DNA from 2 places in the Mesorhizobium sp. ArgA1 genome. Region 2 is predicted to be linked to the other one. Evidence: riboswitches for the same ligand, from Rfam matches in the RefSeq annotation. Region 2 holds a riboswitch; the other holds the start of a gene.

Region 1 (7,713 bases), on a different contig from region 2:
CCACCTTCGGCGGCAATCCGTTGGCTATGGCGGTCGGCAATGCCGTGCTCGACGTGGTGCTGGAAGACGGTTTCCTCGAAGACGTCCAGCGCAAGGCATTGCTGATGAAGCAGGGCCTGGCGGCAGTCGCCGACGAATTTCCCGATGTCATCGAAGGCATCCGGGGCACCGGCCTGATGCTCGGCCTGAAATGTGCCATGCCCAACACCAAGGTCAACATGGCGTTACGCGACCAGCATCTGCTGGCAGTACCGGCCGGCGACAACGTCATTCGCCTGCTGCCGCCGCTCACCGTCACCGATGCCGAGATCAAAGAGGCGCTCGACCGCATCCGCGCCGGCGCCAAGGGCCTGGCCGACGCCATCACCGCGGCCGCCGCGAAGTAACCCCGGAACCATTCCTGATGTCACTTCGCCATTTCACCGATCTTTCCGCCGTTTCCGAAGGCGATCTGCGGTTCATGCTGGACGACGCGGTGGTGCGCAAGGCGCGCCTCAAGGCCGGCGAGCGCACCAGGCCGCTCGAAGGCAAGGTGCTGGCCATGATCTTCGACAAGCCGTCGACGCGCACGCGTGTCTCCTTCGATGTCGGAATGCGCCAGCTCGGCGGCGAGACCATCATGCTGACCGGCACCGAAATGCAGCTCGGCCGCTCCGAGACCATTGCCGACACCGCCAAGGTGCTGTCGCGCTATGTCGACGCCATCATGATCCGCACGACGTCGCATGAGCGGCTGCTCGAGCTGACCGAGAATGCCACCATCCCCGTCATCAACGGGCTGACCGACGACACCCATCCCTGCCAGCTGATGGCCGACATCATGACCTTCGAGGAACATCGCGGTCCGGTTGCCGGCAAGACCATCGCCTGGACCGGCGACGGCAACAATGTGCTGCATTCGCTGCTCGAAGCCTCGGCGCGCTTCCGCTTCAACCTCAATGTCGCCGTGCCGGAAGGCAGCGAACCGGCGCAGAAGCATATCGACTGGTCGAAGACCAATGGCGGCAAGCTGCATTTCACCCGCTCGCCCGAGGAAGCCGTCGACCAGGCCGATTGCATCGTCACCGACTGTTGGGTGTCGATGGGCCAGGAACACCGCGCGCGCGGCCACAATGTTTTCTCGCCCTATCAGGTCAATGCGGCACTGATGGCGAGGGCCAAGCCCGACGCCCTGTTCATGCACTGCCTGCCGGCGCATCGCGGCGAGGAGGTGACGGACGAGGTTATCGACGGGCCGCATTCGGTGGTCTTCGACGAAGCCGAGAACCGGCTACACGCCCAGAAGGCGGTTTTGGCCTGGTGCTTGGGCGCGTGAAATGTCTGGGCGCTTGATCTGCGGGGGCGCGATGCCTATTTGCGCCGCATCACGCAAATCAAGCGCGTTTGGACGCATGCACCCCTCAGGGCCGCATGGCCGCGCCCTGGAGTATTGTCATGTTGGAAACGCATCAAGTGACTGAACACCACCCCAAACTCGGCGAGTTCGGCTACGCCGGCGACGATCATGTCGTGCCGTTCGAGGTCGGCCCGCTCGACGTGCGCGGCCGCACCGTGCAGCTCGGGCCGATGCTCGACGCCATCCTTGGCCGCCACGACTATCCCGAGCCGGTCGCCCGGCTTCTGGCGGAAGCCTGCGTGCTGACGGTGCTGCTTGGCACCTCGCTCAAATTCGAGGGCAAGTTCATCCTGCAGACCCGCACCGACGGGCCGGTCGACATGCTGGTCGCGGATTTCTCCACGCCCTCGGCATTGCGCGCCTATGCGCGCTTCGATGCCGACCGGCTGGAGGCGCTGGTCGCCGCCGGCGAAACCTCGCAGCAGACAATGCTGGGCAGCGGCGTGCTGGCGTTGACCATCGACCAGGGCGCACACACGCAGCGCTATCAGGGCATCGTCCAGCTCGACGGCGAGACGCTGGAAGACGCCGCGCGCACGTACTTCCGCCAGTCGGAGCAGATCCCGACCGATATCAGGCTTTCGGTCGCCAAGCTCCTGACGCCGGGCCTTGGCGGGGCGCGCGAGCAGTGGCGCGCCGGCGGCATCCTGGCGCAGTTCCTGCCGCAGTCGCCCGAGCGCATGCGTGTGCCCGACATTTCGGGCGGCGACGGCGATCCGCGCGACGTGACGAACGAGCCGGCCGACAATTCTTGGCAGGAGTTGCTGGCCCTGCTCGGCACCATCGAGCCGACCGAACTGATCGACCCGACCATCGGCGCCGAGCGTCTGCTCTACCGGCTGTTCCACGAACATGGCGTGCGCGTCTTCGGCGGCGTGCCTGTCGCCGACCAGTGCTCCTGCTCGCGCGACAAGATCCGAGGCATCCTCGAAGGCTTTTCGGCCGAAGAGATCAGGGAGAGCACGCAGGATGGCGGCATCCACGTCGCCTGCGAGTTCTGCTCGACCCAGTACGACTTCGACCCGGCGGAGTTTGCGAAGCAGTGAGGCTTCTTCCTTCTCCCCGTTTCACGGGGAGAAGGTGCCCGAAGGGCGGATGAGGGGCAGCGCCGACTTCGGCGGTTGGCCGCGCCCACATCCGTCATTGCGTGGAAGATAATCTCATCAGCCCGGCGCCGCCCCTCATTGCCCTGCCGGTCATTTCTCCCCGTGAAACGGGGAGAAAGAGGCTAATTCACCGTCCGTCTCGTCCCCGGCAGATCCAGCGAGAAAGCCGGGATGGCGATATCGAACGTCTCGCCCCTTTTGTTGCGCATCGTGTAGTGCCCGACCATGAAGCCGGACGGCGTCGAAAGCGGGCAGCCGGACGTGTATTGGTAGCTGTCGCCCGGATTGAGTTCGGGCTGGTCGCCGACCACGCCGGCGCCGCGCACCTCTTCGACCCGGCCGCTGCCGTCGGTGATGTGCCAGTAGCGCGACATAAGCTGCACGAACTCGTCCGACTGGTTGTCGATCGTCACCTGGTAGCCCCAGACATAGCGGTTCTCCGACGGATCCGAGCGATCCTCCAGATAGAACGGTCTGACCTGCACTTCGATGTTGCGCGTGACTGCGCGGTACATGGGCTGCTCCAAACGATACGGACGAAATCGTCGACGCTCTCCCCCGCACAGTCAACCGTGCGCGTCGTATTCTTGGCCAGACCACTGGTGGGGGCCTGATGGGCAGGTGCCGAACAACAATGTCATTTAAGTGACACATGACAATGATGGTGTGCACGAACCGTGTCGGGCGACTCAGCGCTCTGTCGAACTGTTGAAAACGGTCGCTCGTGGCCGCTTTTTCCCGGAGTGACCAGATCTCGATGGAACTGACATTCATAGCAGCGCTGCTTTCGATACTCCTGCTCCTCTCCAACCTCGCCAGCATTGTGCTGGCCTCGCTTAGCCTGAAGCGGCCGCTCCTCATCACGCCGCCCGCTGCAAAGGCGGCACCAGTCTCGATCGTCGTGCCGTCGCGCGGCGTGGAGGCTTTCACGCGGGAGACGCTTCAGCGCGCCTTCTCCCTCGACTGGCCGCATTACGAGCTGATCTTCTGCGTCGCCCATTCCGAAGACCCCGTGGTCAAGCTTATCAACGCTGCAATCGCCCACCATCCCGAGATTCCGGCACAGCTCCTCATCGGCGATGACCGGGTCAGCGCCAACCCGAAGCTCAACAACTGCGTCAAGGGCTGGCTGGCGGCGCAGCACGACTGGGTCATCCTGGCCGATTCCAACGTGCTGATGCCTGTCGACTACGTACAGCATCTGATGGCGGCCTGGCGGCCGGACACCGGGCTTGTCTGCTCGACCCCGATCGGCTCGCGGCCGGATGGGTTCTGGGCCGAGGTCGAATGCGCCTTCCTCAACACGCTGCAGGCGCGCTGGCAATATGCCGGCGAAGCCCTTGGCCTCGGCTTTGCCCAGGGCAAGAGCATGCTGTGGAACAAGCCGATGCTTGACGCCAATGGCGGCATCGAGGCGCTTGCCGCGGAGATCGCCGAAGATGCTGCCGCGACCAAGCTGGTCAATGGGCTCGGCCTGCACGTCAATCTCGTTGCCTCGCCGTTCGAACAGCCGCTCGGCCAGCGCACCTTTGCCGAGATCTGGTCGCGCCAGACGCGCTGGGCGCGGCTGCGCCGCGTCACCTTCCCGCTGTTCTACACGCCCGAAATCCTGACCGGCGCGGCGGTGCCGTTGCTGCTGGCGCTGGTCGCAGCGGCAAGCGCCGGCGTCAGCCTGCCGACCACGGCCTTGGCTGTCCTGGCCTTTGCCTACGTGCCGGAATGCCTGCTCGCCTGGGCCAAAGGCTGGTATTTGTCGCCGCGCATCGTCACCGCCATGATCGTGCGCGATGTGATGCTTCCCGCCATCTGGGCGCGCGGCTGGCTCGGCGGCGCGGTCGAATGGCGCGGCAATGCCATGACCATCCGCACCAGGGCGATGACGGACCTGGAAGAGGCCTCGTCGGGCGCCTGATCGACGCCGGGCTTTTGCCTCGCTTTTCGGACCAGGCCGCTACTTGGCCGCCTTCAGCGCCTGTTCGACGTCATCGAGCAGATCATCCGTATCCTCGAGACCAACCGACAGCCTCAGCGTTCCCGGCCCGATGCCGAGCTCGGCGCGCGCCTCGTCGCTGAGGTTCTTGTGCGTCGTCGTCGCCGGATGGGTGATCAGGCTCTTGGCGTCGCCGAGATTGTTGGAGATCAGCACGATGTCGAGCGCGTTCTGCAAGGCGAAAGCGGCCTGCTTGCCGCCCTTGACGTCGAGGCAGATCAGCGTCGAGCCGCCAGTCATCTGCTTCTTGACGATATCGGCCTGCGGGTGGTCGGCGCGGCCGGGATAGATGACGCGGGCGATCTGCGGCTGCCCGGCCAGGAAGTCGGCGATCTTGGCCGCACTTTCCGTCTGCTGGCGCACGCGCACGGGCAATGTTTCCAGGCCCTTCAGCAGCGTCCAGGCGTTGAACGGCGACAGGCTCGGACCGGTGTGGCGGAAATAGTCGTGCAGATTCTCGTCGATCCACTTCTTGTCCGACAGGATGATGCCACCCAGGCAGCGTCCCTGGCCGTCAATGTGCTTGGTGGCGGAATAGACGACGATGTGGGCGCCGAGCAGCAAGGGCTTCTGCTGCAAGGGCGTGGCAAAGACATTGTCGACGATCAGCCTGGCGCCGATCGAGGTCGCCAGCGATGCGACGGCGGCAATGTCGACCACTTCCAAGGTCGGATTGGTAGGGCTTTCCAGGAAGAACAGTTTCGTGTTCGGCCTGACCGCCTTTTCCCAGTTGGCGATGTCGGTGCCGTCGACCAGCGTCGCCTCGATGCCGTATTTCGGCGCCAGCGTCTCGACCACCCAGCGGCAGGAGCCGAACAGCGCGCGCGCCGCAACGATATGGTCGCCGGCCTTGGCGCTGCACAAAAGGGCGGCCGTCACCGCCGCCATGCCCGATGCGGTGGCGCGCGCATCTTCGGCACCTTCCAGCGCGCACATGCGCTTTTCGAACATGTCGACGGTCGGGTTGGCGTAGCGCGAATAGATGAAGCCAGGCTCCTCGCCCTTGAAACGGGCTTCGGCGGCCTGTGCCGTTTCATAGACATAGCCTTGGGTCAGGTACATCGCTTCCGACGTTTCGCCGAACTGGGAACGCAGCGTTCCCCCGTGCACGAGTGCGGTCTGAGGCTTCCAGTTACGCTTCTTGGTGCTCATCGTTTTTGTTCCAGACACAAAAAAACCGGCCGCGAAAGTCGCAACCGGTCCATACGGCCTTGCGGCCCGACGGTCCTTTAGCGACTTGTTTAACGTGGCTGCAAGCCGACCGGCCAAATCACCACGGGATAACGACCCTTTAGACCTCAGCCATGCTTGCGTCAATTGCCGGCTTCATTAAGAGGTTTGTACCAGTTGGAATGGAGCCAGCCTTTTGCGGCAGACAGGCATTCTTCCCGATCAGGACATTTCCGCGCTGTTTCAGTCCGGCGCGCTGAAGTCGCCGCGCGCGCTCGACGCCGACCAGGTCCAGCCGGCCAGCCTCGATCTCAGGCTCGGTGACAAGGCTTTTCGCGTACGCGCCTCCTTCCTGCCGGGTCCCGACCATTTGGTGGCCGACAAGCTTCACCGGCTGAAACTGCACGAGTTCAGTCTCGCCGAGGGCGCGGTGCTGGAAACCGGTTGCGTCTACATCGTGCCGCTGCTCGAAAGCCTGGCGCTGCCTGCAAACGTGTCCGCCTCGGCCAATCCGAAGAGTTCGACCGGACGGCTCGATATCTTCACCCGGGTGATGACCGATCGCGGCCACGAGTTCGACAAGATCGCCGCCGGCTATCATGGGCCGCTCTATCTGGAGGTCAGCCCGCGCACCTTCCCGATTGTCGTGCGTGCGGGCTCGCGGCTGTCGCAGATCAGATTCCGCACCGGCAATGCACTCCTGTCGGAGAGCGAACTCAAGGAATTGCACCACGCGGAAATGCTGGTGGCGACCGAGCCGCCCAACATTTCCGGCGGCGGCATTGCGCTGTCCATCGACCTTGACGGCGATCGGAACGGCCTGGTGGGCTATCGCGGCAAGCATCACACCGGACTGGTCGACGTCGACAAGCGCGCCGCGCAGAACGTCGTCGATTTCTGGGAGCCGCTCTACAAGAGCGGCGCCGGCGAACTGGTGCTCGATCCCGACGAATTCTACATCCTGGTCAGCCGTGAGGCGGTGCACGTGCCGCCGCTCTACGCCGCCGAGATGACGCCCTTCGATCCGCTGGTCGGTGAATTCCGCGTCCACTATGCCGGCTTCTTCGATCCCGGCTTCGGCCATTCGGCGTCCGGCGGCACCGGCAGCCGGGCAGTGCTCGAAGTGCGCAGCCACGAAGTGCCGTTCATTCTCGACCATGGCCAGATCGTTGGCCGGCTGGTCTACGAGCACATGCTGAAGCGGCCGCAGGCGCTGTACGGCACCGATCTCGGTTCCAACTACCAGGCCCAAGGCCTGAAACTCTCCAAGCATTTCCGAACCGCCGGCTGAAGCTTGATCACCGCCAGGCAAAATACTTGCCTGCGTTGCCCCGCCATGCTTGGCTGCCTTTCGGTGGCCGGCAAGAGACCGGCGCGTAAGGGGAACCAAAAATGCAGATATCAAGATGGATCATATCGGCAGCCGGCGCTGCCATGCTGGTGATGGCGGCCGGCTCGCTGGCACAGGCGCAGGAAAAATTGAAGATCGGCACTGAGGGCGCCTATCCGCCCTTCAACACCATCACCGCGGACGGCAAGGTCGAAGGCTTCGACATCGATATCGCCAATGCGCTCTGTGCGCAGATGAAGGTTGAATGCGAGATTGTCACCCAGGACTGGGACGGCATCATTCCGGCGCTGCAGGCGAAAAAATTCGACGCCATCATCGCCTCGATGAGCATCACCGAGGAGCGCAAGAAGCAGGTGGCCTTCACCAACAAATACTACACCACGCCGCTGGCGCTTGTGGCGCCGAAGGACAGCGACCTCACCTCCACCGAACCGGCCGCCCTTGCCGGCAAGACGGTGGGCGCGCAGGCCTCGACCACCCAAGCCGACTACGCCCAGAATGCCTACGGCAAGGCCGGTGCCGAGGCAAAACTTTATCCGACCCAGGAAGAGGCGATTACCGACCTGCAGAATGGCCGCCTCGATGCGGTGATTTCGGACAAGTTCGTGCTGATGGACTGGCTGAAGAAGGCGAGCGACGGCTGTTGCAAGCTGGTCGGCGACGTCAAGGGCACCGAGACGCAAGCGGGCATCGCCGTGCG
Region 2 (7,713 bases):
GCCGAAATCAGGGCAAACATTTATCGCTACTTCTTTTCGCCGCCCGTCGAAGCCGACCGGCCGATGCTGCGCGAGATTGTCGACATCTTCGGCCAGCCCGGCTTCCATATCCCTGTCGGCGGTATCCACCCGCTGACCCAATTCAAGCTTGCCGTCGCAAACAGCCTGGATCGCGCCGATCTGGGAAAACAGATTTTCACGATGTAGCGTCGGGCGCGACCGCTCTCGCCACCTCTTCCAGCCAGTGATCGCGAATGCCGAGCGCCTTCAGATGCTGGACCGTGCTTGCCACATAGTCCTCATTGTTTCCGGACTGGCCGACGGCGCCACGGATGACGCCTGCCGCATGCGCGGCATCGAGCCCGCCGGCATACTGTTCATGCTGGCGGTCGACGATGTAGGCGACCGCTTTCACGGTCTCACGCTCGGCCAAGCCGTTCCCGTCGAGGCTGATATCGAGCACACGCTCAAGATAGACACTGGTGACCAGTTCGCGCTCGCGCAGATAGGTCAGCACCTCATCGCGCAACTCGCCGGGTACGCGAAACGCCAGCCCGATGCAGGAGCCGCCGCGGTCGAGGCCGAGCACCAGGCCCGGCCGCTCACGCGTGCCGCGATGCACGAAGGAATAGACGCAGAGCGACCGCCGGTAGCCGTAAAGCCGGGCGCGGCGGGTTTCGACATGCGCGAATCCCGGCCGCCAGATCAGCGAGCCGTAGCCAAAAACCCAAAAATCGCCCATATCGCCAAGCCTGATTGCACGTGAGTGACGCCGCCGCATCGGAATCGGTGCTCTTCTGTCTTTTTGCTTGTTGCGAAGCCACAGTCCACCCGCAACACGCCCGCGTTAATGAAAGCCGCAGCATGACGTCAACTGACGAGCGTCCGTCAAAATTTCGCCGCCGGCTGTTCTGGATCGCCGCTTTGGTCGTTATGCTGTTCGGCGTCTACAGCGCGGTCTGGTTCTATGTCGCCGGCCGCGTCAGAAGCGAAGCCGACAGGGCGGTGGCGGAGCTGAACGCCAAAGGCATAGAGGCCAGCTGCGCCAATCTCACCGTCAGCGGCTATCCCCTGAGCTTTGCCGTCTCCTGTGACACGCTAGCTTACGAGGACGACACCAGAAACGTCGCCGCCTCGACCGGTAGCTTCAACTTCGTGGCCGAGATCACCCAGCCTCTGTCGCCTGTCGCCGAGTTGCGCGGACCACTGCGCACATCGGTGCCCGGAATGACGCCGCTATGGATCGATTGGGGCAATCTGCAGGCCGACGCAAAACTCTCCTGGCCCCTACCCCGCAGCATTTCGCTGCGGGCCGATAGCCTGTCCGGCCAGACCGACCCGGCCGATGACACCGACCCGGTCTCGCTGTTCAGTGCCGGCACTGCAGCGGGAGAGCTGCGGCCCGACGGCCAGGACATCGGTTATGTCGGCAGCTTCACCGACCTTGAGATCGACGCCGAAGCGATCGGCGGGCGCGTGTTGCCGCCGCTCGACGGCAGCGGCGACGCGACGCTGAAGAACGGCGTTGCGCTGATGAAGACGGAGGCCAGGAGCCTGCGCGGCCAGGCGGCCGACATTCACAAGCTCGACCTGTCGTCGGGAACTGCGCGCATCACCGTCTCCGGCCCGGTGTCGGTCGACGCCAACGGACTGATCAACGCCGACCTGACGATCAAGCTCAGGGATCCCAAAGCCGTGGCGGCAATCCTCGCCACCGCAATCCCCGAGCAGAAGAGCCAGATTGAGCAAGGCTTTGCCGGCCTGGCGCTGCTCGGCAACGAACCGTCAATGCCGCTCAAGGTGGTGAGGGGCAAGGCTTCGCTCGGCTTCATTCCGCTGGGCAAGATCAAGCCGGTCGATTAGAGCATGATCCCAAGCACGAACGGCTTTGGGGGAAGATCTATGCGTAGCCAAGCCAACACATGAGCCGGCCAGTTAAACTGCTCAGCGTTGGCGCGCTGACACTGGACACCATCCTGCGTCTGGAAACCCTACCCACGCATCAGGGCAAGTTCATCGCATCGGACGGCGTCCAGCTCGCCGCCGGCATGGCGACAAGTGCGGCCTGCGCCGCACGCCGTCTCGGCGCGGAGGTGTTCCTGTGGGCCAGTGTGGGCGACGATGCGATTGGCGATCAGCTGCTGGCCGGCGTCGAAGCCGAGGACGTCGATTGCAGCTTTGTCCGCCGCGTCAAAGGCGCGCGTTCTGCGCTGGCCTCGATCCTGATCGACGCCCATGGCGAGCGCATCATCGTGCCATTCTACGACCCGAAGGCGCAGGTTGACCCCGAGGCGCTCCCTGTCGCCGATCTTTCCGACTTCGACGCCGTTCTGGTTGACGTCCGCTGGCCGGGCGCTGCAGCACTTGCCCTGACCGCGGCGCGCGACGCCGGCCGCCCGGCGATCCTCGACGCCGACACCGCGCCGCTGGAGGTGCTGGAGCGTCTGTTGCCGCTGGCCTCGCACATCGTCGCTTCGGAGACGGCGGCGCGCATCGTCTGCGGCCATGCGCTGGACCCTGAAACCGCCTGTGCCGACCTCGCCAGCCGCACCGATGCCTTCGTCGCGGTGACCGGCGGCGCGGCGGGAAGCTGGTGGCATGACCGGTCCGCCGGCTGCGTTCGCCACATCGCGGCGCCGAAGGTCAAGGCAGTGGATACGCTGGCCGCCGGCGACGTTTTTCATGGCGCCTTTGCCGTCGGTCTCGCCGAAGCCATGCCGATCGAGCAGGCCTTACGCTTTGCCAGTGCCGCCGCCGCGCTTAAATGCCAGCGCTTCGGCGGCCGGCTGGGCGCGCCGGACCGGGCCGAGACAATGGCCATGGTCGCCGTAACCTGGCCTGCCTGAAACAGACTAGCCTTTTGTAGGATGCTCCACCGCCTGACGGCCAAAATCCGGCACGTCAATATCCTGGCCGGCCTCGATGATCGAACGGCGCACGGCGCGGGTGCGGGTGAACAGGTCGAACAGTTTGTCGCCGTCGCCCCAGCGTATCGCCCGCTGCAGCGAGGCGAGGTCCTCCGAGAACCGCGCGAGCATCTCGAGGATGGCGTCCTTGTTGTGCAGGCACACGTCGCGCCACATGGTCGGGTCGGAAGCGGCAAGACGGGTGAAGTCGCGGAAACCCGAGGCCGAATATTTGATCACTTCCGACTTGGTCACCGACTGCAGATCGTCGGCGGTGCCGACGATGTTGTAGGCGATGATGTGCGGCAGATGCGAAACGATGGCCAGCGTCATGTCGTGATGCTGCGGGTCCATCGTGTCGATGTTCGAACCGCAGCGCCGCCAGAACTCCGAGAGCTTTTCCAGCGCGGCCGGATCGGTGCCCGGCAGCGGCGTGAAGATGCACCAGCGGTTTTCGAACAGCTCGGCAAAACCGGCATCCGGGCCTGACTTCTCCGTACCGGCCAGCGGATGCCCAGGTATGAAATGCACGCCTTCCGGCACATGCGGCTGCATCTGTGCAATGACGGAGGCCTTGGTCGAACCGACATCGGTGAGGATGGCACCCTCTTTCAGGGCCGGCGCGATTTCCTCCGCCACCTCGCCCGACGAGCCGACCGGCACCGAAACGACGACAAGGTCGGCATCGCGAACCGCTTCTTTTGCGTCTGCAGTATAGGACTCACCGAGACCAAGCTCCTTCGCACGCGCCAGCGTGGTCGGGCTGCGCGTCGCGATGGCGACATGCCTGGCCAAACCTTCGCGGCGGATGACGCGTGCCAGTGACGAGCCGATCAGGCCGATGCCGACCAGCGCGATTTTCTCGAACATCGGTGATGTCATGTGCTTCAGCTTTTCAGGAATGTCGTGAGCGCGGCAATCACACCGCGATTGGCTTCTTCCGTGCCGACGCTCATGCGCAGCGCGTTGGGGAAGCCATACCCGGTAACCCGCCGCAATATATAGCCGCGCTGGGTGAGATACTCGTCCGCTGCCTCTGCCGAATGCTTCTTGTCCTGCGGAAAGTGGATGAGGACGAAATTGCCGACACTCGGCGTCACCCTGAGACCAAGCTTCGTCAGCTCTTCATTCAGCCAGGTAAGCCAGGTCTCATTGTGCAACGAACTGCGCTCGACATGGGCGCGGTCGCGGATCGCCGCGATGCCGGCCTCGATCGCCGTTGCATTGACGTTGAAAGGCCCGCGGATGCGGTTGATCGCATCGACGATGTGCAGCGGGCCATACATCCAGCCGATGCGCGCGCCGCCAAGGCCGAGCTTGGAGAAGGTGCGGGTCATGACCACATTCTGCGCACTGCCCGCCAGCTCGATGCCGGCCTCATAGTCGTTGCGTCGCACATATTCGGCATAGGCCGCGTCAAGCACCAGAAGCACATTGCCCGGCAGCGCGGCATGGAGCCGACGCACCTCCTGGAACGGCAAATAGGTTCCGGTCGGATTGTTGGGATTGGCGAGAAAGATGATTTTGGTCCGCGGCGTAACCGCAGCCAGGATCGCGTCGACATCGGCGCGCTCCTCGGTCTCTTTGACCGCAACCGGCCTGGCCCCCGCCGACTGGATGTAGATCTTGTAGACCATGAAGGCGTGTTCGGTAAAAATCGCCTCGTCGCCCGGCGCCAGATAGGTCTGCGCCAGCAGGCCCAAAATCTCGTCCGAGCCGTTGGAGCAGATTATGTTTGCCGGGTTGAGACCGTGCACTTCGGCGATCGCCTCGCGCAGCCGGCGGGCCGTGCCGTCGGGATAGACGTCGAGCCTGGCGGCAACTTCACGCGCGGCCTCGATTGCCTTCGGTGAGGGCCCGAGCGGGTTCTCGTTGGACGACAATTTATGGACCTTGGCGACGCCGGCCGGCGCCGTACTCTTGCCCGGCACATAGGCTTCTATGTCCATGATGCCCGCGCGGGGCGTCGGCCGTGCCTTGTCCGCTTTATTGTCCATGTCGCAAATCCGTCTGAAATGCCGCCGTCCGGAGGCCGCAGCGGAAATACAAGCCGTGGCCGCTGTTGTCGAGAGGCTGCTGGGGCGTGCAATGCCTGGTCCCACCCTGGCCGTTGACGCCGGGCCGCGCGAGTTCTAGAAGAACGCGACGTTCCGTGGTGATTTGGCCGGTCGGCTTGCAGCCACGTTAAACAACTCGCTAAAGGGCCGTTTGCGTGACGTAACCGGCTTTGCGATCGCATTGCCGGTTTTTTATTGCCTGACGGCGGGCAAGGAGAGTCACATGACCGCGCTCCGCGCTACAAAAACCAACAACGAGGCCGACAACCCGTCGAGCCCCGTGTTGCATTTCGGCGCCGACAAGCCGCTGAAGCTCGACGCCGGCACGCTTTTGTCGCCATTCCAGATCGCCTACCAGACCTACGGCACGCTGAACGACGCCCGCTCCAACGCCATCCTTGTCTGCCACGCCCTGACCGGCGACCAGCATGTCGCCAGCACCAATCCGGTGACCGGCAAACCGGGCTGGTGGGAAGTGCTGATCGGCCCCGGCAGGATCATCGACACCAACCGCTTCTTCGTCATCTGCTCCAACGTCATCGGCGGCTGCCTCGGCTCGACCGGTCCGGCCTCGACCAATCCGGCCACCGGCAAGCCCTATGGGCTCGACCTGCCAATCATAACCATCCGCGACATGGTGCGGGCGCAGCTGATGCTGGTCGACCATTTCGGCATCGAAAAATTGTTTTGTGTGCTCGGCGGCTCGATGGGCGGCATGCAGGTGCTGGAATGGGCATCGTGCTATTCCGAGCGCGTCTTCTCGGCGCTGCCGATCGCCACCGGCGCGCGCCATTCCTCGCAGAACATCGCCTTCCACGAGGTCGGCCGCCAGGCCGTCATGGCCGACCCAGACTGGCATGGCGGCAAATATTTCGAGCATGGTGCGCGCCCGGAAAAGGGACTGGCGGTGGCGCGCATGGCCGCCCACATCACCTATCTGTCGGAGGCCGCCCTGCACAGGAAATTCGGCCGCAATCTGCAGGATCGCGAAGCGCTGACCTTCGGTTTCGATGCCGATTTCCAGATCGAAAGCTATCTGCGCCACCAAGGCATGACCTTCGTCGACCGCTTCGATGCCAACTCCTACCTCTACATGACCCGTTCGATGGACTATTTCGACCTTGCCGCCGACCATGGCGGCCGGCTGGCCGATGCCTTCGCCGGCACAAAGACGCGATTTTGCCTGGTCTCCTTCACCTCGGACTGGCTGTTCCCGACAGAGGAGAGCCGCTCGATCGTGCATGCACTCAACGCCGCCGGCGCTTCCGTCTCCTTCGTCGAGATCGACACCGATCGCGGCCATGACGCCTTCCTGCTCGACGAGCCGGAACTGTTCGCCGCCATCAACGGCTTCATCGGCTCCGCTGCAAGGGCGAGAGGGCTCAGCGCATGACCCCTAGAAGTTGCAGACTTTTCGGCCAGGGATCGAAGCAATGAGCGTCAACCGCGCCCAGCGCGTCGACCTCGAAGTCGTCGCCGGCCTCATCCCGCCGCTCTCGCGGGTGCTCGACGTCGGCTCCGGCGACGGCCTGCTGCTCGAACTCCTGCAGGAGACCAAGCAGGTCGACGGTCGCGGGCTGGAACTGTCGCAGCGCGGCGTCAATGAGTGCGTGGCGCGCGGCCTCTCGGTCATCCAGGGCGACGCCGACACCGACCTCGAATTCTATCCCGACAAGGGTTTTGACTTCGTCGTCCTGTCGCAGACGCTGCAGGCGACCCGCAACCCGAAGCTGGTGCTCGACGAACTCTTGCGGATCGGCAACCGCGCCATCGTCTCCTTCCCCAATTTCGGCCATTGGCGGGTGCGGCTGTCGCTGTTCTTCAAGGGACGGATGCCGGTGACCGAGGATCTGCCCTATTCCTGGTACGACACGCCCAACATCCACTTCTGCACCATCCGCGACTTCGTCAACCTGGTCGAGGAGCTCGGCGCCTCGGTGGAAAGGGCGACCGCGCTCGACGGCAACGGCCAGAAGATCGGCCTGTCAATGCCATGGTGGTTCTGGAATTTCTTCGGCCAGCAGGCGGTGTTCTTGCTGAAGCGGTAGAGTTTGCCGGAGACGCTACCCGGCGTACTCGACAAAGGTGTGATCTTCGCCAGCAAGCTCGCCCGCGATGATCGAGGCGATCTTTTCCCAGTCGCCACCGGCCAGGCCAGCGCCGATTTTCGGATAGCCGATGCGTTTGCCGGTGAATTGGACCTTGACTGCCCGCATGACCTTTCGGATCGCCTCATAGTCGGCTTTCACACCCTGCCCTTGCCAGTGGAATTGCGTGTAGCCGTTGACGATATGAAAGGTCCGGTCCCCACGCCTGATCTCGGCGACCGATATGCGTCCGAGCTTGGCGGGATCGCCCTTCACGGTCGCGCGGTCGGCCGCATAGGCCTCGGGAAAGCGCTGCTTTAATGGACAGCGCAATGCCTTTGCCCATCGCGCACTGGCAATTGCAGCCATGCACGATGACATCGAATTGCCCATCGAGCGCAAGTTGCAGCAGATCGCCGCGAATCGTCTGCATCGACATGGAAATCTGGCCTCCCAGTGACGGCGTTTGCCCCCAGTTGGAGCGGCAATTTCAGCGTGCGCCTGTCTGACCATCGCAAAACTGCGATTTACGCGACAATCGAATTCTTGATCCCCACCTATTCCAGCACGTCGGTTGCCTTGTGCGAAGGCCCGACGCCGTCAACCAGGACCACATCGGCGTCGGAGTTGTCGGTACGCAACGCCAGGATCTGCCGATAGGCT

The links. Region 2 has a riboswitch for S-adenosylmethionine ahead of metX (homoserine O-acetyltransferase MetX). Riboswitches for the same ligand answer to the same signal wherever they lie in the genome.
Region 1: another riboswitch for S-adenosylmethionine. It lies ahead of ACWGTI_RS16060 (O-succinylhomoserine sulfhydrylase); the one in region 2 lies ahead of metX (homoserine O-acetyltransferase MetX).

What each region holds. Positions count from the first base shown of each region.
Region 1 is NZ_JBSKBQ010000006.1:56,583-64,295, reverse strand. Features, by position in the region: gene ACWGTI_RS16085 (acetylornithine transaminase) at 1-386, shown strand, start outside; gene argF (ornithine carbamoyltransferase) at 404-1,315, shown strand; gene ACWGTI_RS16075 (Hsp33 family molecular chaperone) at 1,411-2,442, shown strand; gene apaG (Co2+/Mg2+ efflux protein ApaG) at 2,625-3,017, opposite strand; gene ACWGTI_RS16065 (glycosyltransferase) at 3,260-4,414, shown strand; gene ACWGTI_RS16060 (O-succinylhomoserine sulfhydrylase) at 4,454-5,644, opposite strand; SAM riboswitch at 5,702-5,779, opposite strand; gene ACWGTI_RS16055 (2'-deoxycytidine 5'-triphosphate deaminase) at 5,859-6,953, shown strand; gene ACWGTI_RS16050 (ABC transporter substrate-binding protein) at 7,055-7,713, shown strand, end outside.
Region 2 is NZ_JBSKBQ010000001.1:1,211,162-1,218,874, forward strand. Features, by position in the region: gene ACWGTI_RS05900 (quinone oxidoreductase family protein) at 1-207, shown strand, start outside; gene ACWGTI_RS05905 (gamma-glutamylcyclotransferase) at 197-742, opposite strand; gene ACWGTI_RS05910 (DUF2125 domain-containing protein) at 865-1,863, shown strand; gene ACWGTI_RS05915 (sugar kinase) at 1,923-2,846, shown strand; gene ACWGTI_RS05920 (prephenate/arogenate dehydrogenase family protein) at 2,853-3,788, opposite strand; gene hisC (histidinol-phosphate transaminase) at 3,794-4,903, opposite strand; SAM riboswitch at 5,049-5,126, shown strand; gene metX (homoserine O-acetyltransferase MetX) at 5,187-6,356, shown strand; gene metW (methionine biosynthesis protein MetW) at 6,397-7,011, shown strand; gene ACWGTI_RS05940 (phosphatase) at 7,027-7,419, opposite strand; gene ACWGTI_RS05945 (DUF1330 domain-containing protein) at 7,608-7,713, opposite strand, start outside.